Regions from separate parts of the Allobosea sp. PAMC 26642 genome, predicted to be linked through region 2. Evidence: predicted binding sites of a transcription regulator. Region 2 holds the regulator's gene; each other region holds the start of a gene.
What was found. The regulator LexA, encoded in region 2, represses DNA repair genes until DNA is damaged. The targets are predictions, from matches to a motif close to TGTTCNNNNTGTGTTCNG.
Positions count from the first base shown of each region.

Region 1: a site for LexA is predicted at 4,494-4,511, ahead of AXW83_RS20935 (ImuA family protein). Genes of this name have one in related genera too.
Region 3: a site for LexA is predicted at 1,445-1,462, ahead of ssb (single-stranded DNA-binding protein). Genes of this name have one in related genera too.

Region 1 is NZ_CP014301.1:4,364,547-4,372,316, reverse strand. It holds gene AXW83_RS20950 (Calx-beta domain-containing protein) at 1-975, shown strand, start outside; gene AXW83_RS20945 (type I secretion system permease/ATPase) at 1,018-2,757, shown strand; gene AXW83_RS20940 (HlyD family type I secretion periplasmic adaptor subunit) at 2,754-4,079, shown strand; gene AXW83_RS20935 (ImuA family protein) at 4,526-5,371, shown strand; gene AXW83_RS20930 (Y-family DNA polymerase) at 5,385-6,824, shown strand; gene AXW83_RS20925 (error-prone DNA polymerase) at 6,821-7,770, shown strand, end outside.
Region 2 is NZ_CP014301.1:1,526,587-1,534,356, forward strand. It holds gene gltX (glutamate--tRNA ligase) at 29-1,447, opposite strand; gene AXW83_RS07155 (ComEC/Rec2 family competence protein) at 1,601-3,865, shown strand; gene lexA (transcriptional repressor LexA) at 3,859-4,563, opposite strand; gene AXW83_RS07165 (molybdopterin molybdotransferase MoeA) at 4,693-5,904, opposite strand; gene moaC (cyclic pyranopterin monophosphate synthase MoaC) at 5,901-6,386, opposite strand; gene trpC (indole-3-glycerol phosphate synthase TrpC) at 6,383-7,195, opposite strand; gene trpD (anthranilate phosphoribosyltransferase) at 7,203-7,770, opposite strand, start outside.
Region 3 is NZ_CP014301.1:638,017-645,786, forward strand. It holds gene AXW83_RS03070 (MFS transporter) at 1-1,202, shown strand, start outside; gene ssb (single-stranded DNA-binding protein) at 1,548-2,087, shown strand; gene AXW83_RS03080 (ABC transporter substrate-binding protein) at 2,274-3,860, shown strand; gene AXW83_RS03085 (VOC family protein) at 3,919-4,389, opposite strand; gene AXW83_RS03090 (M20 family metallopeptidase) at 4,601-5,716, shown strand; gene AXW83_RS03095 (E22 family MetX-like putative esterase) at 5,993-7,186, shown strand; gene AXW83_RS03100 (MarC family protein) at 7,209-7,770, opposite strand, start outside.

The sequences.
Region 1 (7,770 bases), 2.7 Mb from region 2:
ATCACGATACCCGCCGGCCAAACCAGCATCTCGACGACACTCGCGATCCTGAACGACACCACGTTCGAGCCGAGCGAGAGCTTCACCGTCACGCTCGGCGGCGCTACGCTGAACGGCACCCCAATCGCAATCGGCGGTACCGCGGCCGTCACCATCCTGGACAACGATCCCCTTCCGACCGGCACCAACCTGCTCGTCAACGGCTCGCTGGAGATGGCCAGCGTCGGGGCCAACAATTACGGAGCCTTCCAGTCGATCCCGGGCTGGACCGCAATCGCCGGCGGAGGCTCGATCGAGTTGTGGAACGCCCATAACGGGGTCGTCGCCACAGACGGCACCACCTTCGCCGAGCTCGACTACAACTGGCTGCGCGACGGCTTCGGACAGAGCGTGCAGACCGTCGCGGGCCAGGCCTACAATCTGAGCTTCGACCTGCGGAGCCGGCCGGGCGTCTCGACCACGACGCAAGGGGTCGAGATCGTCTGGAACGACGTCGTCGTCGCGACCACGACGCCGGGCGCCGCCTGGGCGGTCTTCAACGTCGCCCTGACCGGAACCGGCGGCCAGGACCGCCTCGCCATCCGTGAGATCGCAAGCCAGGGCGGCGACGGTTTCGGCGCGCTGCTCGACAACTTCAAGCTTGTCGCCCCCGCGCCACCCTCCGTTCAGTCGTTCAGTGCTCTGACCGTGTCGGATGTCTTCGAATTCGCCCCCGCCGATCCGGCCGACAGCATGATCGTCGCCTCCAGGTTCGGCGAAGATCTGCCGCAGACCGCAGAGGTGAATTTCGACAGCGGGTTCATACCCGACACGATTGCGAATGAGCCCGACGCAAAAATCGCCGCAGATCCGACAGCGCTCGACCCGACATGGCCCGCCGACAGCAGCGACGAGGCCGATCCAAACGCGATCTGGAGACCGGACGGGACGTCGCAGCTGCGCCCCGAGGACTTCTGGATCCAGCCGACCTTCTAGACACAGAATTTCATCATCGTTGCGTCGAGTTGATCATTTCCCATGCCGCGCCGCGCCGCCACCGCTTCCGCCGCCTCGATCGTCGCCACGGCACTCGCCTCCTGCCGGGGCGCCTTCGTGGCTGTCGGCGTGTTCTCCGGCCTGATCAACCTGCTGATGCTGTCCGGCTCGCTCTATATGCTGCAGGTCTATGACCGGGTCCTGAGCTCGCGCAGCGTGCCGACGCTGATAGGGCTCTCGCTGCTGTTGCTCGCGGCCTTTGCGCTGCAGGGCTTTCTCGAGGCCATCAGGCTTCGGCTCCTGTCGCGCATCGGGGCACGCTTCAACGAGCAGGTTTCGCCTGCCGCCTTCGCCGCGGCGCAGAAGCTGCCCTTGATGGGAGGGCGCCCCGAACAGGCGATGCAGCCGATCCGCGATCTCGACCAGATCCGCGCCTTCCTGGCCTCGCTGGGGCCGACGGCCTTCTTCGACATGCCGTGGATGCCGCTGTTCTTCGCCGGATGCTTCCTGCTCCATCCCTGGCTGGGCTGGCTCGCGGTCGGTGGTGGCCTTGTCGTGGTCCTCCTGAGTGTCGTCACCGAGCGCAGCAGCCGCGCCGCGATGAAGGCGCAGGCGGCCAGCTCGGTCGCGCGCCACGCTATCGCCGAGGCGAGCCGGCGCAATGCCGAGGCCCTGACCGCCATGGGCATGGCGGAGGCCTTTGAGCGCAAATGGCGGCAGGCCGACCGACACCATGTCCAGAACTGGCTGGCGGGGGCCGACGCGACAAGTGGCATCGGCTCCCTCGCAAAAGTGCTCCGGATGGCACTGCAATCGGCGGTGCTCGGGCTGGGCGCCTATCTCTCGCTGCGGGGCGAGATTTCGGGCGGAGCCATGATCGCCGCCTCGATCATGGCCTCGCGCGCACTCGCGCCGATCGAGGTCGCGATCGCGCATTGGAGGGGCTTCGCGGCGGCCCGCCAGGGCAAGGCGCGGCTAAAGCAGGTGCTCGACTCTTCCGCCTTCCTGTCGCTGCCACGAACGGAGCTGCCCAGACCTGAACGTGGCCTCTCTGCCGAAGCGCTTGTCGTCGCCGCGCCCGGCCGCCAGATGCCCATCCTGCACGGTGTCTCGCTCCAGCTGGAGGCCGGCCAGGGCGTCGGCATCATCGGGCCCAGCGCGTCGGGCAAGTCGACGCTGGTGCGCACCCTCGTCGGTGCCTGGCATCCGCTCAAGGGCGAGGTCAGGCTCGACGGCGCGGCGCTCAGTCAATGGGAGCCGCGAGCGCTCGGCCACCATATCGGCTATCTTCCGCAGGACATCGAGCTGTTCGATGGCAGTGTCGCCGACAATATCGCGCGCTTCCAGCCGGACGTCTCGGACGACACCATCGTCGCCGCGGCGAAGGCGGCCGGCGCTCATGATTTGATCGTCAAGCTCGAGAACGGATACGAGACGATGATCGGCGAGGGCGGCGCGGCGCTGTCGGGCGGCCAGCGCCAGCGCATCGGGCTGGCACGCGCGCTTTATGGCGACCCCTTTCTGGTCGTCCTCGACGAACCCAATTCCAACCTGGACCATGACGGCGACGAGGCGCTGACGATGGCGATCAGGAGCGTGCGCAGCCGCGGCGGCATCGTCGTCGTCGTGACGCATCGCCAGACCGCGATCGCCGGCGTCGATCACATCGCGATGATGGCCGATGGCCGCATCACTGCTTTCGGATCCAAGGAGGAGATCCTGCAGAAGGTGTTGCGCCAGGGTGGTCTGCCGGGGATCCAGCGCCAGGCCGTGGCATCATGACGAAAAAGCCGGACCTCATCGACGACGAACCCGCGTTCGGACGGACCCTCGTTCGATTGACACTGGCGGGTTGTGCGGGCGTCTTCATCTTCGCCGGCACCATCGGTGTCTGGGCGGTCGCGGCGACCTTGTCGGGCGCCGTCGTCGCGCCGGGCCAGTTCGTCGTCGACGGCAACGTCAAGAAGGTCCAGCACCAGACCGGCGGCATCGTCGGCGAATTGAAGGTCCGTGACGGCGACCGGGTCGAACAGGATCAGGTTCTCATCCGGCTCGACGACACGGTCACGCGTGCCAATTTGCAGGTCGTGGTCAACCAGCTCGATGAGTTCGCGGCCAGGCGACCGCGCCTCCAGGCCGAACGCGATCGCAGGGACGAGATCATCATCGCGCCCGCGCTGGCGCGTCGTCTCGCCGAGCCGGACATCGCCGAACTCGTCTCATCCGAGCAGGCGCTGTTTTCGGCGCGGCGTGCCGCGCGGGACGGCCAGAAGGCCCAGCTCGCCAAGCGCATCGGCCAGCTCAGGGACGAGATCGCCGGCCTCACGGCACAGCAGGCGGCACGCGACCGCCAGGCCGTGCTGATCGAGGAGGAACTGCTCGGCGTGCGCGACCTCTACGCCCGCAACCTCGTCGCCCTGACTCGCAAGAGCGCGCTCGAACGCGAAGCGGCGAGTCTGGACGGACATAAGGGCCAATTGATCGCGGCCCTGGCTCAGGCGCAGGGAAAGATCGCGGAGACCGAGCTCCAGATCATCCAGATCGACGATGCGCTGCGCGAAGAGGTGGCGAAGGAACTTCGCGAAGTCCAGGGCAAGACGGCCGAGCTGATCGAGCGCAAGGTCGCGGCCGAAGACCAGCTCAAGCGCATCGAAATCCGCGCCCCTAGCGCCGGCTTCGTGCATCAGCTCGCCGTTCACACGGTCGGCGGCGTGATCACGCCGGCCGAACCCGCCATGCTGATCGTGCCCGCCGAGGACGACTTCCAGATCGAGGCGCGGATCAATCCTCCCGACATCGATCAGATCGGGCTCGGCCAACACGCCCAGATCCGCATCCACGCCTTCAACCAGCGCACAACGCCCGAGCTGGCGGGCACCGTCACGCGCATCTCGGCCGACACCAGCCGCGACCCGCAGACGGCGGCGACCTTCTACACCATCCGCGTCTCGGTCCCGGCGGAAGAACGCGCCCGTCTCGCGCCGAACCGCATCGCGGCCGGCATGCAGGCCGAGATCTTCGTCAGAACCGAGGACCGCACCCCGCTCGAATTCGTCATCAAGCCGCTCAAGGACCAGATCGCCAAGGCGTTTCGGGAAAGATGACCCAAGAACGGCAATTTGCTGGAGCATTTGGCGTTCAGGTTGAGTGTTATCCGGCGTCTACCAGGTAGCTTCGCCATTCGGTTCATAAGATGCCACGACGTTGTGTTGCTCATCTGACTTAGGTGCCATTGCAGTGGATCTGCGTCGAAATGGCTGTACCGATCGTCGTTTTGACGTCAGCATGTCCGAGGGGGCGTCCTGCTATCGTGAGACCCATGCCGGCTGCGGCGCCATGGCTCGCGTACGTGTGACGCAAGTCGTGATACGCACGCCGCTCAGATCAGCTGTTCTCTTAACGAGCGCCCAAGGGCTCTTGAGGTCGCTACGCGCCTACGCTGGAACATCGCCTGCGGATCATCATTGCCTTGGCCGGTGGAAGGGCGGACTCGCCTTTACGGATCGATGAGTTTAAATAAGAACAAATAGCGAACATTGGTCTTGTCCACATGCCCTCGAACAACAAGCTCCTGGCCGATCTGCGATGCAGCCTTGCCGAGGCTGCGCTGCGCTCCGGGCGTGCCGTTGGGGCGCAGGTGACGTTTGGCGCCTCGGTTCTCGACATGCCGCTCGGCGGCGGCATCGCGCGCGCTGCTCTGCATGAGGTTTATGCGGGAGGTACGCCCGACCTTGCCGCCGCGACCGGGTTTTCCGTGGGGCTGGGGATCAGGGCCGCTCAGAACCGCCCGATCCTGTGGGTCAGGCAGGATTTTCTCGATGCCGAGACGGGGCGCCTGCATCCGCCCGGGCTTATCGGACTCGGTCTCGATCCCTCCCGCATCCTGCTGGTGCGCGCGCGAGATGCGGCGGGCGTGCTGCGAGCCGGAGCCGAGGCTGCGCGTTGTTCGGCGCTGGGGGCGGTGCTGATCGAGCTTTGGGGCGAGCCGCGTCTGCTCGATCTGACAGCCAGCCGCCGGCTGGCGCTGGCGGCTGAGGCCTCCGGCGTTACGACGGTGCTGCTGAGGGCTTCATCCGGACGGCAGGCCAGCGCCGCCAACACCCGCTGGCAAGTTGCGGCCCTGCCATCGCGGGCCCTGGAGGCCAATGCACCGGGCGATCCGGCTTTCAAAATCAGGCTGCTGCGCCATCGCGGCGGCGTCAGTGAGCGTGAGTGGCGTGTGGAGTGGTGCCGTGACCGACAATCCTTCCAGGAGCAACCCGCCTTTCCCGAAAGAGCCGCAAGCCCGAAGAGACCTGCCCATGTCCCGCCGTTATCTGGCTTTGTGGTTTCCTTTCCTGCCGACCGACCGGCTGAAGAGGCAATGCGGAGCAATGGGCTCCGTCAGGCCGGGTGAGGCACCGCGAGTCGTGGTCGAGACTCAAAACAACGCATTGCGCCTCGTCGATTGCGACGCGAACGCCGTTCGGCTGGGTCTTGCGCGCGGATTGACGCTGGCCGATGCGCGCGCCCGAATTCCCGATCTCGTCGCGGTCGATGCGGACCGCCACGCCGATCAGCGCCTGATCGATCGGCTTGCAGCTTTCTGCGACCGTTTCACGCCGCTGGTCGCGCTCGATCCGCCTCACGGCCTAGTGCTCGACATCACCGGATGCGCCCATCTCTTCGGTGGTGAGGCGCCTCTGTTGGCGTTGATCGCCGGGTATCTGCGCCGGGGTGGCCTCGCTCATCGAGCCGCCATCATGAGCACGCCCGAGGCTGCCCACGCGCTCTCGCGATTCGGAGCGGGCGGCATCGTTCCCGTAGTCGAGGATGAGACCGTGATCCGTCCACTGCCGGCCGCTGCGCTGGAGATCAGCGCAGAGACTGTCATCGCCTTGTCCCGCGCCGGGCTGAAAACCGTGGGCGATCTGGCCGATCGTCCGTCGAGCGCGCTGTCGGCCCGCTTCGGCGAGGATCTGGCGGTCCGGCTCCGGCGGACGCTGGGCCGGGAGGATGCGCGCATCACGCCGCTGCGACCGCCGCCGGCCTGCATGGTCGAGCGGCATTTCACCGAGCCGCTGCTGGATATGGCGGGGCTGGAGGAGGTCGTGGTGCGGCTGATCACGGATGCCGGCCGCGTACTTGAACAGCGCGGCGAAGGCGGGCGGGCCTTCGAGTTCAGCTTTTTCCGCAGCGATGGCGCAGTTCGGCGGCTCAAGGTCGAGACGGGCCGGCCGTCGCGGGACGCAAAAGCCTTGTTGCGGATCTATCGCGAGCGCATCGAGACGTTGTCGGACCCGCTCGACCCCGGTTTCGGCTTCGACGCCATCCGCCTCGGCGTCCCGATCTGCGAACCCTTGAACACCCATCAGCCGAGCCTCGATGGCCATGCCGTGGAGGACGACGCGGTCGCCGATCTGGTCGACCGGCTGGTTGCCCGGTTCGGCCGCGACCGTGTGCTGCACTTCGTTGCGCAGGACAGCCACGATCCACGCCGCGAGGCAAAGGCTGTCCCGGTCGCTGCGCCGCTTGCTGCCAGGATCGCCTGGCCTGCGCCGGAGCCGAGCGGACCACCCTCGCGCCCGCTCCAGCTGTTCGAGCCACCGCAGCCGATCGAAACCCTGGCGCAGGTGCCCGATGGCCCGCCGCTGCGCTTTCGTTGGAGGCGCGTTTTGCACGAGATCGCCCGCGCCGAAGGTCCCGAGCGGATCGCGCCGGAATGGTGGCGCGATGGCCCTGCAGAGCCGACGCGCGATTATTACCGTGTCGAGGATGCGCTGGGCCGCCGGTTCTGGCTGTTCCGGGCGGGACTCTATGAGCGGGATGAAGGACCACCGCGCTGGTTCCTGCATGGGCTGTTCGCATGACGAGCTATGCCGAACTGGCAGCCGCGACCAATTTTTCCTTCCTGCGCGCCGCCTCGCCGGGGCCGAACCTGGTCCTGACGGCGCTGCTGCTCGGCCATGCTGGACTGGGCATCGCCGACCGCAACACGATGGCGGGTGTGGTCAGGGCCTGGAGCGCCCTGAAGGAGTTGCGCGAGCATGGCCTGCCCGCACCCGAAAAGATCCGCGAGGGCGGCAGCCCCGGCGAATATCTCTGGCTGGAGAACCCGGCCTTCGCCGATCTGCCCTTCACGCCCGAACATCTCAAGGCGATGGCGCAAGCCTTCAAACTCGTCACCGGCACCCGGTTGGTCTTTGCCGACGGCACGCCCGACATCGTCGTCTATCCGGCCAATCGGACGGGCTGGGGCCGGCTTTGCAGCCTGCTCAGCCATGGCAACCTCAAGCCAGGGGTGAAGAAGGGCGAATGCCGTCTCATCCTCGACGATCTGCTTACCGACGCGCGTGATCTCCTGCTCGTTCTGATGCCGGCGCGCAGCCTCGACGACCTGCCGGCGCTTCTTGCCCGGCTCGACGAGGCCGCTCCCGGCGCTATCTGGCTCGGGGCCGCCATGCATCGACGCGGCGACGATCGCCGCCGCCTTGCGCGCCTGAAGGCGATCGCGGCCGCGACCCGCACGCCGCTGCTGGCGACCAACGACGTTCTCTATGATGCGCCCGAACAGCGCGACCTTCAGGATCTGCTGACCTGCATCCGCGAGGGCACGACCATCGATCGGGCCGGCCGCCTTCTCGAGGCCAATGCCGAGCGCCATCTCAAGACGTCACAGGAAATGGCCAGGCTTTTTCACGATGCGCCAGAGGCGATCGAGGAAACCGGCCATCTGCTCGGCCGGATCGATTTTGATCTTGGCGAACTGACCTACGAATACCCCGACGAGCCGGTGCCGCCCGGCTGGGAAGCTCA
Region 2 (7,770 bases):
CCGAAAGACGGTCCGCAACTCCCCCGCGTCATGCCTGATCGCCCAGTCGCGCCAGCGTCTCCTCGCGGCCAAGCACCGCCATCACGTCGAACAGGCCAGGCGACATCGCACGCCCCGTCAGCGCCGCCCGCAGCGGCTGCGCCGCCTGGCCGAGCTTCAAGTTGTTCTCTTCCGCGTAACCGCGCACGGCCGCCTCCAATGCTTCCGTGGACCAGTCGTTCACGGCCTCCAGCTTCTCGGTCAATCCCGGCAGACGCTGTTTTGCGGCGTCGTCAAGCAGGGCGGCGGCTTTCGCGTCGAGCTGCAGGGGGCGCTTGGCATAGAGATAATAGGCGCTGTCGAGCAGCTCGATCAGCGTCTTGGCACGATCTTTCAGTCCCGGCATCGCCGCCAGGAACCGTGCCTCCAGCTCGGACGAAAGTGTTCCGGCCAAGCCGCGCGCCGGTCCGATCTCGGGCAGGATTACCTTCAATGCCTCGAGCAGGTCGCGAGCTTCCGACTGGCGCATATAAAGGCCGTTGAGGCTCTCGAGCTTGGCATAATCGAAGCGCGCGGCAGAGCGCCCGATCGAGGAGAGGTTGAACAGCGAGATCATCTCCTCGGTAGAAAAGATCTCCTGGTCGCCATGGCTCCAGCCCAGCCGCAGCAGGTAATTGCGCACGGCCGCCGGCAGGTAGCCCATCGAACGATAGGCGTCGACGCCGAGCGCGCCATGGCGCTTGGAGAGCTTTGCGCCGTCGGCGCCATGGATCAGCGGGATATGCGACATGCTCGGCACGCTCCAGCCCATCGCCTGGTAGATCTGCGTCTGCCGCGCGGCATTGGTCAGGTGGTCGTCGCCACGGATGACATGGGTCACCCCCATGTCGTGGTCGTCGACCACGACGGCGAGCATATAGGTCGGGTTGCCGTCAGAGCGCAGCAGCACGAGATCGTCGAGATTCTCGTTCTGCCAGACGACCCGACCCTGGACCTCGTCCTCGACCACGGTCTCCCCAGTCTGCGGTGCGCGCAGTCGGATCACCGGCTTGACGCCGGCCGGCGCGGTCGCCGGATCGCGATCGCGCCAGCGCCCGTCATAGCGCATCGGCTTGCCGGCGGCCTTGGCCTGCTCTCGCATCTCGTCGAGCTCGGCCGGCGTCGCATAGCAATGATAGGCATTGCCGGCTGCGAGCATCTGCTGTGCCACCTCGCGATGCCGCTCGGCGCGGGAAAATTGGTAGACCGTATCCCCGTCCCAATCGAGACCGAGCCAGTTCAGCCCATCGAGGATCGCCGCGATCGCGGGCTCCGTCGAACGCTCGCGGTCGGTATCCTCGATGCGTAGCAGCATCTTGCCGCCATGACGGCGAGCATAGAGCCAGTTGAACAGCGCCGTCCGCCCGCCGCCGATATGCAGGAAACCGGTGGGCGAGGGGGCAAAGCGCGTGACGACGGCATCGGTCATAGAAGGCAGGCTCCAACCGGACGGCAGAGGAAAAGTCCGGAGCAAAGAACATAAAAGAGCCGACGACATGACATCCGGCGCGGCCCCTGTAACATGGCTCTGCCGCCCGCGTTAAGCGCAACCTCGCGTCCGGCTGGAGCAGGGGACCGGCCGATGTCGTCGCTGCCGCCACAGCACCGGACGCAGCGCGGCTCGCAGGCCGGCGTCCTCCCGGCGCGGCTGCCTGCTTTGACTCTCGGCGGCGCCACGACGGCGATGGTTCTGTCGGACTGGAACAAGCGCGCGCAGCGCGGCATCGCCGCCGAGATCGAGCGCAGGCGGCTGTTCCTCTGGCTCCCCGTCATGATGGGCGTCGGCATCCTTCTCTACTTCATCGCCGACCGGGAGCCGGCTCTCTGGGCTCCGGGCACGGGCCTTGTGCTTGCAGGCGGGATTGCGCTCGCTTTACGCAACCGGCCTATTGTATTCGCCGCCTGCGTAGCCGTTGCCGCCATCCTGGCAGGATTTCTTGCGGCCGCCTGGCGCACTGCCGATATCGCCGCGCCAATCCTGGATCGGCCGCGCATCGGGCAGGTCACCGGCTTCGTCGAATCGATCGAGGCGCGCGATGCCGGCGCCCGGCTCGTGATTCTGGTTACCGGCATCGCCGGGCTCGACCCTGCGCTGCAGCCGCGCCGCGTCCGGGTCAATGTGAAGTCCGGCGCGATCGCGCCCGGCGACCATATCGCTGCGACGGCACGTCTCCTGCCGCCGCCCGGTCCGGCGCGGCCAGGAGGCTATGATTTCGGCCGTGACGCCTTCTTTCGCGGGATTGGCGCCGTCGGCAATATCCCGGGCAAGATCTCGCTTACGCCGGCACCGCACCCGCCGCCGCAGGGCCTTGCCACGGCTGTCCTGATCGACAAGGCCCGAAACGCCCTGACGCAACGCATCGCAAGCGTGGGCGAGGGACAGGCGGGCGCCATGGCCGCGGCCCTCGTCACCGGCAAGCGCGGACTGATCACCGAGACGACCAACGCCGATCTGCGTGCCGCCGGCATCTACCACATCGTCTCGATCTCCGGGCTGCACATGGTGCTTGCTGCTGGCACGATCTTCTGGCTCGTGCGCGCCTCGCTGGCCCTGTCGCAGACGCTGGCCTTGCATCTTCCGGTCAAGAAACTCGCCGCCCTCGTCGCCATGGCCGGCGCGACCGCCTACTGCGTGTTCTCGGGAGCGGAGGTGGCGACCGTGCGCTCGCTGATCATGACGCTCGTCATGCTCGGCGCGATCCTCGTCGATCGCCCCGCGCTCAGTATGCGCAACCTGGCGATCGCCGCCGTGATCGTATTGCTGCGCGAGCCCGAGGCCCTGCTCGGACCCAGCTTCCAGATGTCCTTCGGCGCGGTCGCCGCCCTGATCGCCTTCGCCGAACGCTGGGAAGCACGCGGACGAGCCGAGCCTCCGATCCGACTCCCATGGCCGCTCCAGCCGCTCTGGATCGCCAGTTCCGGCATCATCATCACGACCTTGCTCGCGACGGCGGCAACCGCGCCCCTCAGTGCCTATCACTTCCAGACCTTCAACCCCTTCGGGCTGCTCGGCAACGCGCTCGCCTTGCCCTTCGTCTCGCTGATCGTGATGCCGGCTGCTGTTTTCGGCGTGCTGGCCTATCCGTTCGGGCTCGACTGGCCGGCCTGGCGGCTGATGGGCATCGCCTCCGACTGGGTCCTGAGGCTCGCGCACTGGGTCGCGACGATCGACCACTCGACGCTGGTGATGCCGGCCTTCGGGCAAGCGGCTCTGATTGGCTTCGCCGTGGCACTGCTTTGGGCCACGCTCTGGACAACGAAACTGCGGCTTCTGGCCGTCATACCCTTGTTCATCGGCGTAGCGGCCGCGGCCAAACCAGACAGGCCCGACATCCTGATCGAACGCGACGGCTCCGGCGTCTTGGTGCGCGGCACCGAGGGCCGGCTCGTGCTGGCCGGCAAGCCCAGCGCCTTCGTCCTGCAGCAATGGCTCACTGCCGATGGCGACGGCCGCCTACCGCAGGACGAAAGCCTGCGACAGGGCGCGGACTGCGACGGCCTCGGTTGCGTCGTCACGACCGCCGCCGGCCGCAAGATCGCCTATGCCCGCGACCGGCTGGCGATCGTCGAGGATTGCCGCCGGGCCGATCTTGTGATCACGCCCATCCCCTGGTCGGCGCCATGCCAGGCCAGGCTGATCGACCGGCTTGCGCTCGGCCGCAATGGCGCGACCGCTCTCGTCAGCTCAGGCGACGGCTGGCGCACCCTGACCGCGGAGCGCAACGACAGCCAGCGTCCCTGGAATCGAAGACCACCGCCAGCAGCAGCCCCTGCACTTACAGACTCGCCTCCGCTACGTCCGGCAACGGACATGGCCGACGCAGCGGACCTCGATCCGCATCAGTAGCGCCGCATCAGGTTGACGAGCCGGCCCTGGATCTTGACCCGGTCGGGACCCAGCACGCGCGTCTCATAGGCGGGATTGGCCGCCTCCAGCGCGATCGAGGACCCGCGCTTGCGCAGCCGCTTCAGCGTCGCTTCCTCGTCGTCGATCAGGGCGACGATGATGTCGCCCGTATTCGCGGTGTCCTGCCTGCGGATGACGACCGTGTCGCCGTCCAGAATTCCGGCCTCGACCATCGAATCGCCGCGCACTTCCAGAGCGTAATGCTCGCCGGCGCCCAGCATGTCGGCCGGCATCGCGACATTGTGGCTGCGGCTCTGGATCGCCGAGATCGGCGTGCCGGCGGCGATCCTGCCCATGACGGGAATCGTAATCGTGCCGCGTGCGTCGTCATCTGCCTGCGCCGTCACCGGCCGGCCCTTGCCGAGCCCGCCCTGAACGATCGAGGGGCTGAAACGGCCGCGTGGGGCCGGTGCCCCACCCACACCGTCGGGCAGCTTGATCACCTCCAAAGCTCGCGCCCGGTTCGGAAGCCGTCTGATGAAGCCCCGTTCCTCCAGCGCTATGATCAGGCGGTGGATACCGGATTTAGACTTGAGATCGAGCGCGTCCTTCATCTCGTCGAAGGAGGGAGGCACGCCGCTTTCGCGCAGGCGTTCCTGGATGAAGCGAAGCAGTTCGAACTGTTTGCGTGTCAGCATGGTCCCCGCCGGCGCCCAACGGCGCAGAATCGAAACAAATCACGAACACCATACAGGTTCGCGTTGTGTTCCGCAAGCAACGGACGGCGAATTGCTGGCATGTCTTACCGATCCGCTCTCCGGCAATCCTCAGCGCAGACGGATAAAGCGGCAGCGCTCGCCCTTATTTGCCGGCTCAGCAAAGACAGGCCTGATCGCCAGCGCGTCGGCGCGGGCGAGAATGCCCAGCATGGATGAATCCTGCTTAGCAAACGGCGTGACCTGCCAGCCGTCGATAGTCAGCGCCAGTTCGGCGCGAAGATAGTCCTCACGCTCATCGTTAGCCGGCATATCAATTTCGAGAATCCCCGGCTCGCTGCGGTCTCTGGCTGGATCAGGTATCCCAAGCAGCGCCTCGATCAGCGGGGTGACGAAAAGATGCCCGCAGACGATCGAGGACACCGGGTTGCCGGGCAGGCCGACGGCCACCATCTGGCCGAGCCGGCCCATCATCATCGGCTTGCCGGGCCGCATCGCGATCTTCCAGAAGCCGAGCGCCATGCCCTGGCGCTTCAGCGCCTCCTGCACGAGATCATGCGCGCCGACGGAGGCTCCGCCCAGCGTGATCACCACATCGGCGCCGGCAGTCTTCGCCTTGCCGATCTTCGCAGCGAGATCGTCATGGTCGTCGCGCGCGATGCCGAGATCGAGCGCCTGGCCACCGGCCTGCTCGACGATCGCCGCGAGCGAAAAACTGTTCGAAGCGACGATCTGGTCGGGCCCAACGGGCTCGCCCGGCAAGACGAGCTCGTCCCCGGTCGCCAGGATAGCCACAAGCGGACGGCGCCGCACCGACAACGACGGATGCCCCATTGCAGCCGCCAGCCCCAGCGAGGCGCTGTCGAGCCGGCGTCCGGCCTTGAGCAGAACCTCGCCTTCGCTGAAATCCAGCCCCGCCGGCCGCACGAAGCGGCCCTTCGCGGCAGCCTCCAGCACCCGGATGACCGGGCCGCCGACACCCCCGGCATTCTCCTGGATCAGGATCGTATCCGCACCATCGGGCATCGGCGCGCCCGTGAAAATCCGTACGGCCTGGCCTGCAGCGAGGCTCCCCGCAAATGCCCGCCCGGCCGCCGATTCGCCGATGACCCGCAACTCTTTTGCCGACGACAGATCGTCGGCACGCACTGCGTATCCGTCCATCGCCGAATTGGCAAAGGGCGGCTGTGTCCGCAGCGCCGCGACATCGCCTGCCAGAACGCGGCCGGCGCATTGGGCAAGCGGCAGCGTTTCCGCCACCGTCGTTCCCGGTACGCTGTCGAGCAGCGCCTTCAGCGCGACCGGGACCGGGGTCAGGCTCACGCCGTCGTCTCCGCTTCGTAGATCCCCGATGCCCCGCCTGATTTGTGCAGCACCCGGATGTCCTCGATCCGCATCCCGCGATCGACCGCCTTGACCATGTCGTAGACCGTCAGGCAGGCGACGCTCACAGCCGTCAGCGCCTCCATCTCGACCCCGGTCTGGCCCCGCATCTTGACCTCGGCCTTCACGCGGACGCCGGGAAGCGCCTCGTCGATCGCGAGATCCACCGCGATCTTGCTGATCAGCAGCGGGTGGCAGAGCGGGATCAGCTCATGCGTCCGCTTGGCCGCCATGATGCCCGCGAGCCGCGCCGTGCCGAGCACGTCGCCCTTCTTCGCGTCGCCGGCCCGCACGATCGCCAGCGTCTCCGGCTGCATCACGACGCAGCCCTCGGCCACCGCGATGCGCGTGGTCTCGGCCTTGTCGCCGACATCGACCATATGCGCCTGTCCCTGGGCGTCGAGATGGCTGAGCCGGCTCACGCCGCGGCCTCCGTGCCGGGTGCGCCCAGAAGAACGCGCGTTGCCGCCGCGACATCGGCCTGGCGCATCAGGCTTTCACCCACCAGGATCGTCTCGACGCCGCAGCGCTTCAGTCGGGTCACATCCGTCGGCTCGAAGATACCGCTTTCGCCGACGATGATCCGGTCGGCCGGCACGCGTGGCGCCAGCCGTTCTGTCACCGCGAGATCGACGGCAAAGCTGCGTAGATCGCGGTTGTTGATGCCGAGCAGGCGGCAGCCGAGCGGCAGCGCGCGCTCCAGCTCGGCTTCGTCATGGACCTCGACCAGCACGTCCATGCCCAGCGCCGCCGCCGTCTCGGCCAGCGCCCGCGCGGTGGCATCGTCGACACCTGCCATGATGATCAGGATGCAGTCTGCTTCCCAGGCCCGCGCCTCGAAGACCTGATAGGGATCGTAGAGAAAATCCTTGCGCAGCACCGGCAGGCCCGAGGCCTCGCGCGCCTGCATCAGGAATTCCGGCCGCCCCTGGAAGGAGGGTGCGTCGGTCAGCACGGAGAGGCAGGCCGCCCCGCCCTTGGCATAGGCTTTCGCCAGCGCTGGCGGATCAAAATCGGAGCGAATCAAGCCCTTGGACGGGCTCGCCTTCTTGATCTCGGCGATCAAGGCCGGCTTGCCTCGCGCGTGTTTGGCGGTCAGCGCGTCCGTGAAGCCGCGCGGCGGCGAGGCGTCGCGGGCAAGCCGTTCGATCTGCGCCTGCGGGACCGCAAACTTCGCAGCCGCGATCTCCTGGCGCTTATAGGCCTCAATCTTCGCGAGGATGTCGGTCATCGCCGCCTCACGCGTTCGAGCTTGCGACGAGGGCCGAGAGCGTCGCCTTCGCCTTGCCGGAATCGATCGCGCTCTCGGCCTGCCTCAGCCCGTCGCGCAGATCGCCCGCCCGCCCGGCGACGACGAGCGCCGCAGCCGCATTGAACGCGGCGATGTCGCGGAACGGCGTTTTCTGCCCATCGAGCACGGCGCGCAGCGCTGCCGCATTCTGCTCCGGCTCGCCGCCCCGCAGATCCTCGGGCTTCGCCCGCATCAACCCGACATCGTCGGGGCTGATCGAAAAGCTCTCGATCTTGCCGCTGTCGAGCGAAACGACGCGCGTCGGCCCGGTCGTGGTGATCTCGTCGAGCCCATCGGAGCCGTGCACGGCCCAGATCCGCGTCGAGCCGAGCGAGGCCAGCACCTTGACCATCGGCTCCAGCCAGGTCTCGGAGAAGGCGCCGACGAGCTGCGTCTTCACACCGGCCGGGTTGGAGAGTGGGCCGAGCAGGTTGAAGATCGTGCGCGTGCCGAGTTCGGTGCGCACCGGCGCGACATGGCGCATCGAGGCATGGTGCGTCGGCGCGAACATGAAG
Region 3 (7,770 bases), 890 kb from region 2:
CCCAGCGCGCGGCGATCCCCGTTCTGGTCGCGCTCGGTACGACGCATCTCCTGAACGACATGCTGCAATCGCTGATCCCGGCGATCTATCCGATCATCAAGACGGCCTATGGGCTGGATTTCGGCCAGATCGGCCTGATCACCCTGACCTTCCAGATCACCGCCTCGCTGTTCCAGCCGGCTGTCGGCCACTACACCGACCGCAACCCGATGCCCTATTCGATGGTCGTCGGCATGGGCTTCACGCTGGTGGGCCTGATCGGGCTGGCCTATGCCGGCAGCTACGGGCTGCTGCTCGCTTCGGCGGCTTGCGTCGGCCTCGGCTCGTCGATCTTCCACCCCGAGGCGACTCGCATGGCGCGCCATGCCTCGGGTGGCCAGCACGGGCTGGCGCAGGGCATCTTCCAGGTCGGCGGGCAGACCGGCGGCGCGCTCGGACCGCTGCTGGCCGCTTTCATCATCGTGCCGCGCGGCCAGTCCAGCCTGGCCTGGTTTTCCGCGGCGGCCCTTGTCGCCATGATGCTGATGGTCTGGACGATAGGGCGCTACACCAGCCTGCAGCGGGCGCAGGCCGCCGCGCCCGTCGCCAAGACTTCGGGCTCGGGCCCGCTCGGCGCGGTGCGACCGGTCACGGGCATCGCCCTGACGGTCGCCATCCTCGTCATCCTGCTGTTCTCGAAGAACGCCTATTCGCAGAGCTTCAGCTCGTTCTACACCTTTTACCTGATCGGCAAGTTCGGCGTCTCGGTGCAGACCTCGCAGATCATGCTGTTCCTGTTCCTGGCCTCGTCGGCGGCGGGCGCGCTCGGCGGCGGCATCCTCGGCGACAGGATCGGCCGCAACAAGATCATCTGGTTTTCGATCCTCGGCGCACTGCCCTTCACGCTGATGCTGCCTTACGCCGACCTGTTCTGGACGGGCGTGCTGACGATCGTCATCAACCTGATCATGTCGAGCGCCTTCGCCGCCATCCTGATCTACGCGATGGAGCTGATGCCGGGCCGTATCGGCCTCATCGGCGGCCTGTTCTACGGGCTGTCCTTCGGGCTGGGCGGTGTCGCCGCCGCCATGCTGGGCGAACTCGCCGACCGCATCGGCATCGACGCGGTCTATCGCGTCTGCTCCTTCCTGCCCGCCATCGGCCTGCTCGCCTGGTTCCTGCCGAAGCTGCAATCGGACGGGCCGAAAGTGGCCGGGCATTAACTTGTCTCGACTTTGGCGCTAATCGCCAAAGCACTGCGTCATCCCGGACAAGCGGCGCAGCCGCGCAGATCCGGGATCCATCGTAGGGCAAGGCCATGCTCTATGATGGATCCCGGCACTCCGCTGCGCTCCGGCCAGGATGACGGGGTTGCGGTGTTGCGGGGTGAGCGCCAAGCGGCTCCTACATCCACATTCGCCCCAGCGGCGAATCAGATTTCAGGGGACAACCGCTGATTCTATGCTTGAACAAAACGGGAACATCGTTGATAGTGACGGCACGGATCGGTAGGGTCCGGCTCCGGTGACAAGCCGGTCTTCAGATGTGCGCAGGAAATGGAGCCTCTCATGGCTGGTAGCGTCAATAAGGTCATCATCGTCGGCAATCTGGGCAAGGATCCCGAAGTCCGGCGGCTGAATTCCGGCGAGCCGGTCGTCTCGCTGCGCATCGCGACCTCCGAGAACTGGCGCGACAAGCAGTCGGGCGAGCGCAAGGAGAAGACCGAATGGCATCAGGTGGTGATCTTCAATGAGAACCTGGCCAAGGTCGCCGAGCAATATCTGAAGAAGGGCTCGAAGGTTTATATCGAGGGCCAGCTCCAGACCCGCAAATGGCAGGACCAGTCCGGCGTCGAGAAATACACCACCGAGATCGTGCTGCAGCGCTATCGCGGCGAGCTGACGCTGCTCGACAGCCGCGGGCAGGGCGGTTCCGACGAGTATGGCGAAGGCGGCGGGGCGATGGAGGATCGCTCCGGCGGCGGCTCCTTCGGCCGCTCGGGTCCGATGGGCGGTGGCGGTAGCGCCCCGCGCCAGCCGGCGATGGCAGGCGGCGGCGGTGGCGGTCGCTCCTCGTCGACCCATCTCGACGACGACATCCCGTTCTAGGCTCGCAAGGCCGGTCGAGCGAAAGCGCGCTATCGGCGTGATTCAAAGCCGTGTCGAACGGGGGATCGCTCCGTAAGACACGGCTTTTCGTTGTTCTGCCTGCATCGTCGGCGACACTTGGCATGCACCTTGCGATCCGTCGCCCGGCCGGCAGCTCCGGCGACGGGCTTATGCAGGGAGGCGATCATGACCACGCGGCGTCGATTTCTTCAGCTCGGTGCGGCGGCGCTGAGCCTTCCTGCGCCCTCGATCGTACAGGCAGCGGACAATCGCCTGCTCAAATTCGTGCCGCAGGCCGATCTCGCCGTCATCGATCCGATCTGGACGACGGCGACCGTGACGCGCAACCACGCCTTCATGGTCTACGATACGCTGTTTGGGCAGGATGAGAGCTACAAGGCCCAGCCGCAGATGGCCGAAGGTGCGACGGCGGATGCCGACGGCAAGGTCTGGACCATCAGGCTGCGCGAAGGTCTGAAGTTCCACGACGGTTCGCCCGTCCTGGCGAGGGATTGTGTCGCCAGCATTCAGCGCTGGGGCAAGCGCGATTCCTTCGGCCAAACGCTGATGGCCGTGACGGACGAACTCGCCGCCGTCGACGACAGGACGCTGCGCTTCCGCCTGAAGAAGCCGTTTCCGCTGCTGCCCGACGCTCTCGCCAAGATGACCGCCTTCATGCCGGTGATCATGCCCGAGCGGCTGGCCGTGACCGATGCCTTCACGCAGGTGACGGAGGTCGTGGGCAGCGGGCCGTTCCGCTTCGTCGCCTCGGAGCGGCTGTCCGGCAGCCGTGTCGTCTACGAGAAGTTCGCTGACTATGTGCCGCGCGCCGATGGCAGGCCCGGCCGGACGGCAGGTCCGAAGATCGTGAATTTCGATCGCGTCGAATGGCATACGATGCCCGATCCCGCGACCGCCGCGGCGGCGCTCCAGAACGGCGAGGTCGATTGGGTCGAGCAGCCGCTGCCCGACATCCTGCCGCTGCTGGCAAAGAATCCGAAGATCGAGGTCGTGGTCAAGGAAACCACCGGCGCGGTCGCGATCATGCGGATGAACCATCTGCATCCGCCCTTCGACAACCCGGCGATCAGGCGCGCGGTGCTGCTGGCGATCGATCAGGCCGAGTTCATGGCCGCTGTCGGCGGGCCGGACCAGTCGCTGTGGCGGACGGGTGTCGGCGTGTTCCCGCCGGGGACCCCGATGGCGAGCGATGCGGGGATGGAGGTCCTCAACAGCCCGCGCGATATCGGCAAAGTCAAGCAGGCGCTGGCCGCGGCCGGCTACAAGGGCGAGAAGGTCGTCCTGCTCGGTGTGACAGACCTCGCCAATCTCAAGGCCGAATGCGAGGTCGCCGGCGAGATGCTCAAGCGCATCGGCATGAATGTCGATTATCAGACCATGGATTGGGGTACGGTCGTCGCGCGCCGCGCCAAGAAGGAGCCGCCGGAGCAGGGCGGCTGGAACTGCTTCTTCACCGGCTGGAACGGCCTCGACATGTTCGACCCCATCGGCCATCTCTCGCTGCGGGGCAACGGCGCTGCGGCATGGCCGGGCTGGCCGGTGGCGCCCAGGATCGAAGCCCTGCGCGACGCCTGGATGGAGGCGCCCGATCTTGCCGCTCAACAGAAGGTCGCCGCCGACATCCAGCGGCAGGTCTTCGAGGACGTGCCCTACGCCCCGCTCGGTCAGTATTTCCAGCCGACCGCCTTCCTGCGCACGCTGGAGGGCGTCCTTCCGAGTTTCCCGACCTTCTGGAACGTCAGGCGGGCCTGAGTTCGCGCAAAAGCTTCGGAACGGCGGCCGGGCTGCGGCGACGCGTGAGAGCGGTCGTTCACCCGGCCGCCGCCTGCTCGAGCGTGGCGATGTCGATCTTGGTCATCTGCATCATCGCCTGCATGACCCGGCCAGCCTTGTCGGGATCGGAATCGGAGAGAAGCGTCAGCAGCCGGTCGGGAACGATCTGCCAGGACAGGCCGAACTTGTCCTTGAGCCAGGAGCACTGGTCGTAGCGGCCGCCTTCGCCGAGTCTGTCCCAGAAATAATCGACCTCGTCCTGCGAGTCGCAGTGCACGACAAGCGAGATCGCTTCGGTGAATGTGTGATGCGGCCCGCCGTTCAGCGCGGTGAACTGCAGGCCTTCGAGCTCGAACGAAGCGGTCAGGACGCTGCCCTTTGGGCCCGGTCCGGCATCGCCGCAGCGCAGGACGGCACCTGCCTTGGCATTCCTGAACACCGACAGGTAGAAGGCGATCGCCTCCTCGGCCTGATCGTCGAACCACAGGAACAGCGTGATCTTCTGCACTCGCATCGCATGCCTCCTCGCGCTGAAAGCCGGGTTGGGATCGAGATCATAAACCGGGCAATAGTTAACTAATAAGTTAACTATTGCGGGATTGGATCGCCTGTCAAGCGTGCCGGGTCCGGCGGCCGTCGGCGCCATGCAGTACGGGCATCGCAGCCGCACCCGCGTCGTCCTTGCTCCGGCCACGCTTCCTCGCGAAGCTTGCGCCATCATGAGCAGCATCGATCAAACCCTCTCCGCCTTGTCCGTCTGGCTCGCTCTGGAGAGCCCGACCCATCATCTGCCCGGCGTCAACGGCATGATGGACCTCGTCGCTGCGGAGGTTGAAGGCCTGCCGATCGCGGTCGAGCGCATTCCCGGCCGCGACGGCCTCGGCGACAGTCTCGTGCTGCGGGCGGGGCTCGACACTGGCGAGCCGGGCATCGCGGTGATGTCGCATCTCGATACGGTCCACCCGGTCGGCACCAGCGCCCGCGACCTGGCGGTGCGCGTCGAGGGCGACAGGCTCTACGGCCCCGGCGTCTACGACATGAAGGGCGGCGCCTGGCTCGCGCTGCAGGCCTTCAAGGACGTGGCGCTGGCGGGCCAGGCGAGGCGGCCGATCACCTTCCTGTTCACGCCCGACGAGGAGATCGGCTCGCCGACGACGCGCGGCCTCATCGAGCAGATCGGCCGCTCCTCGGCGGCCGTGCTGGTTACCGAGCCGGCGCGCGAGGGCGGCAAGATCGTCACGGCCCGCAAGGGCGTCGGCCGTTTCGACGTCAGGATCGAGGGCCGGCCGGCCCATTCCGGCTCGCGCCACGCCGATGGCCGCAGCGCCATCCGCGAGGCGGCCCACCAGATCCTGGCGATCGAGGCGATGACGGATTACGCCGCCGGCATCACCACCTCCGTCGCTTTGGTCGGCGGCGGCACGGCGGCCAACGTCATCCCCCAGCACGCCTGGTTCAGCGTCGATCTGCGCGTCACGAGCCTGGCCGACGGGGTGATGATGGAGAGCCGCATCCTGAGCCTGACGGCGCGCGATCCCGATGTCACGATCAAGATCTCGGGCGGCATGAATCGACCGCCCTATGAGAAGAGCACTGTCGTCGCCGCGCTGTTCGAGACCGCCCGCGGCGTCGCCGCCGGGATCGGTTTCGACTTGCAGGACTGCGCCATGACCGGCGGCGGCTCCGACGGCAACTTCACCGCCGCGCTCGGCGTGCCGACGCTCGACGGCCTCGGCATCGACGGCGATGGCGCCCATACGCTTCAGGAATACGGCCTGATCTCCTCGATCGCCCCGCGCCGGGCGCTAATTCAGGGGCTGCTTGAGACGGTCTGAGATTGATCGAGGAACCCCAGCAGGGAACCCTCTCCCGGAGGGAGAGGGCAGGGTGAGGGGAAGGCCATCGCCCACTGCTGCTATGACGTGCCCGACAGCGCGGTCGCGTTCTCGCCTTGCTGGATATCCGGCCGTCACCTCACCACTGCCCCTCTCCTTGCAGGAGAGGGGTTCCTCGCGCCGGACTCTCTTGAGTTGAACGCTTCCGTTCGTCACAAAAATCCGCTCTGATCTGCCCAAGGCCGCATGACGGCCGTCTTGGGAAGGATGCAGGGCATGAAGACTTTGATCGCGGCGGCCGTGGGTGCCGCCTGCATGGTGATGGCAGGCCTGACGATGACGGAAACCGCGGCAGCACAGGACCTCATGGTCGAGAAGAAAGTCTTCGAGCTGCCGAGCTACACCACGCAGGGCGGCCGGACTCTCAAGAACGTCAAGGTCGGCTGGGAGAGCTACGGCACGCTCAACGCCGACAAATCGAACGCGATCCTGATCTGCCATTTCTTCTCCGGAAATTCGCACGCGGCCGGAAAATATGCGGCCGCGGACGCAGCGCCCGGCTATTGGGACGCCATCGTCGGCCCCGGCAAGGCGATCGATACCAACAGGTACTTCGTCCTGTCCTCGGACACGCTGGTCAACCTCAACACCGGCGACCCCAAGACCACGACGACCGGCCCCGCCTCGCTCGATCCCGACACCGGCAAACCTTATGCGCTCGATTTCCCGGTCGTGACGGTCGGCGATTTCGTCAACGTCCAGAAGGCGCTGGTCGAAAGCCTCGGCATCAGGAAGCTGGCGCTCGTCGCCGGTCCGTCCATGGGCGCGCTGCAGACCTATGAATGGGCCGCGAGCCACCCCGAAATGGTGGCCAAGGCCATGCCGGTGATCGGCGCGGCCGAGGCCGACGCGCAGCTGATCGCCTGGCTCGACGTCTGGGCAGCGCCGATCCTGGTCGATCCCAACTGGAACAAGGGCGATTATTACGGCAAGGCGCCGCCCAATGCCGGGCTCGCCAAGGCGCTGGCCGTGGTCACGCTGCAGGCCAACCATCAGGAATGGGCCAACGCCACCTTCGGCCGCCGTGCGGCGAAGGAAGGCGAGGAGCCCGCCAAGGCGCTCGCCAACCGTTTCCAGGTCCAGAGCATTCTCGACACGGCCGGCGAGGCCCGCGCAAAAGTCTCTGACGCCAATCACTTCCTCTATCTGGTCAAGGCCAACCAGCTTTACGCCGCCGGCGGCGTCTCGCTGGCCGATGCCGCCACCAAGATCAAGGCGCCGGTGCTGCTGATCACCCAGCCCAAGGATCTCGTCTTCACCGCCGACGCGATCGACCGCACTGCCGAGACGCTCAGGAAGGGCGGCGTCGACGTCACGCAGGCCTTTCTGCAGGGCACGCGCGGCCATCTCGACGGCGTCATCTCGATGAAGCAGGCGGAAGGCGCGATCCGGGCGTTTCTGGAGAAGTGAGGTTCGGCGGTGGACGGGTCGCTCACCCGCCCCCGACGACCGCCTTCACCCCGTCGATCACGAACTGGACCGCCAGCGCCGCCAGGATCACGCCGAGCAGCCGTGTCAGCACGACATTGCCGGTCACGCCGAGCAGCCTTGCGATCGGCGTCGCCGCGCAGAAGACCGCCAGGCAGGACAGCACCACGAGCCCGCAGATCACGGCGAGCCCAGCCAGCATCGCGGGATCGCCACCGGCGCGGCCGGCGAGCAGCATCATCGCCGTCAGCGCGCCGGGCCCCGCCATCAGCGGGATCGCCAGCGGAAAGGCGGCGACGTTGCGGATGTGGTCCTGGGTGATCGCGGTCTCGGCCGTCTGCGCCTTGCGCTCGTTGCGGCGCTCGAACACCATCTCAAAGGCGATCCAGAACAGCAGAAGCCCGCCGGCGATGCGGAAGGCCGGCAGCGAGACGCCGAGCGCCTTCAGCACCACGTCGCCCGCCACGCCGAAGAAGGCCATGATCCCGAAGGCGATGATGCAGGCCCGGATCGCGACCTGCCGGCGCTCGCCCGCGGTCATGCCGCGCGTCAGCGACAGGAAGATC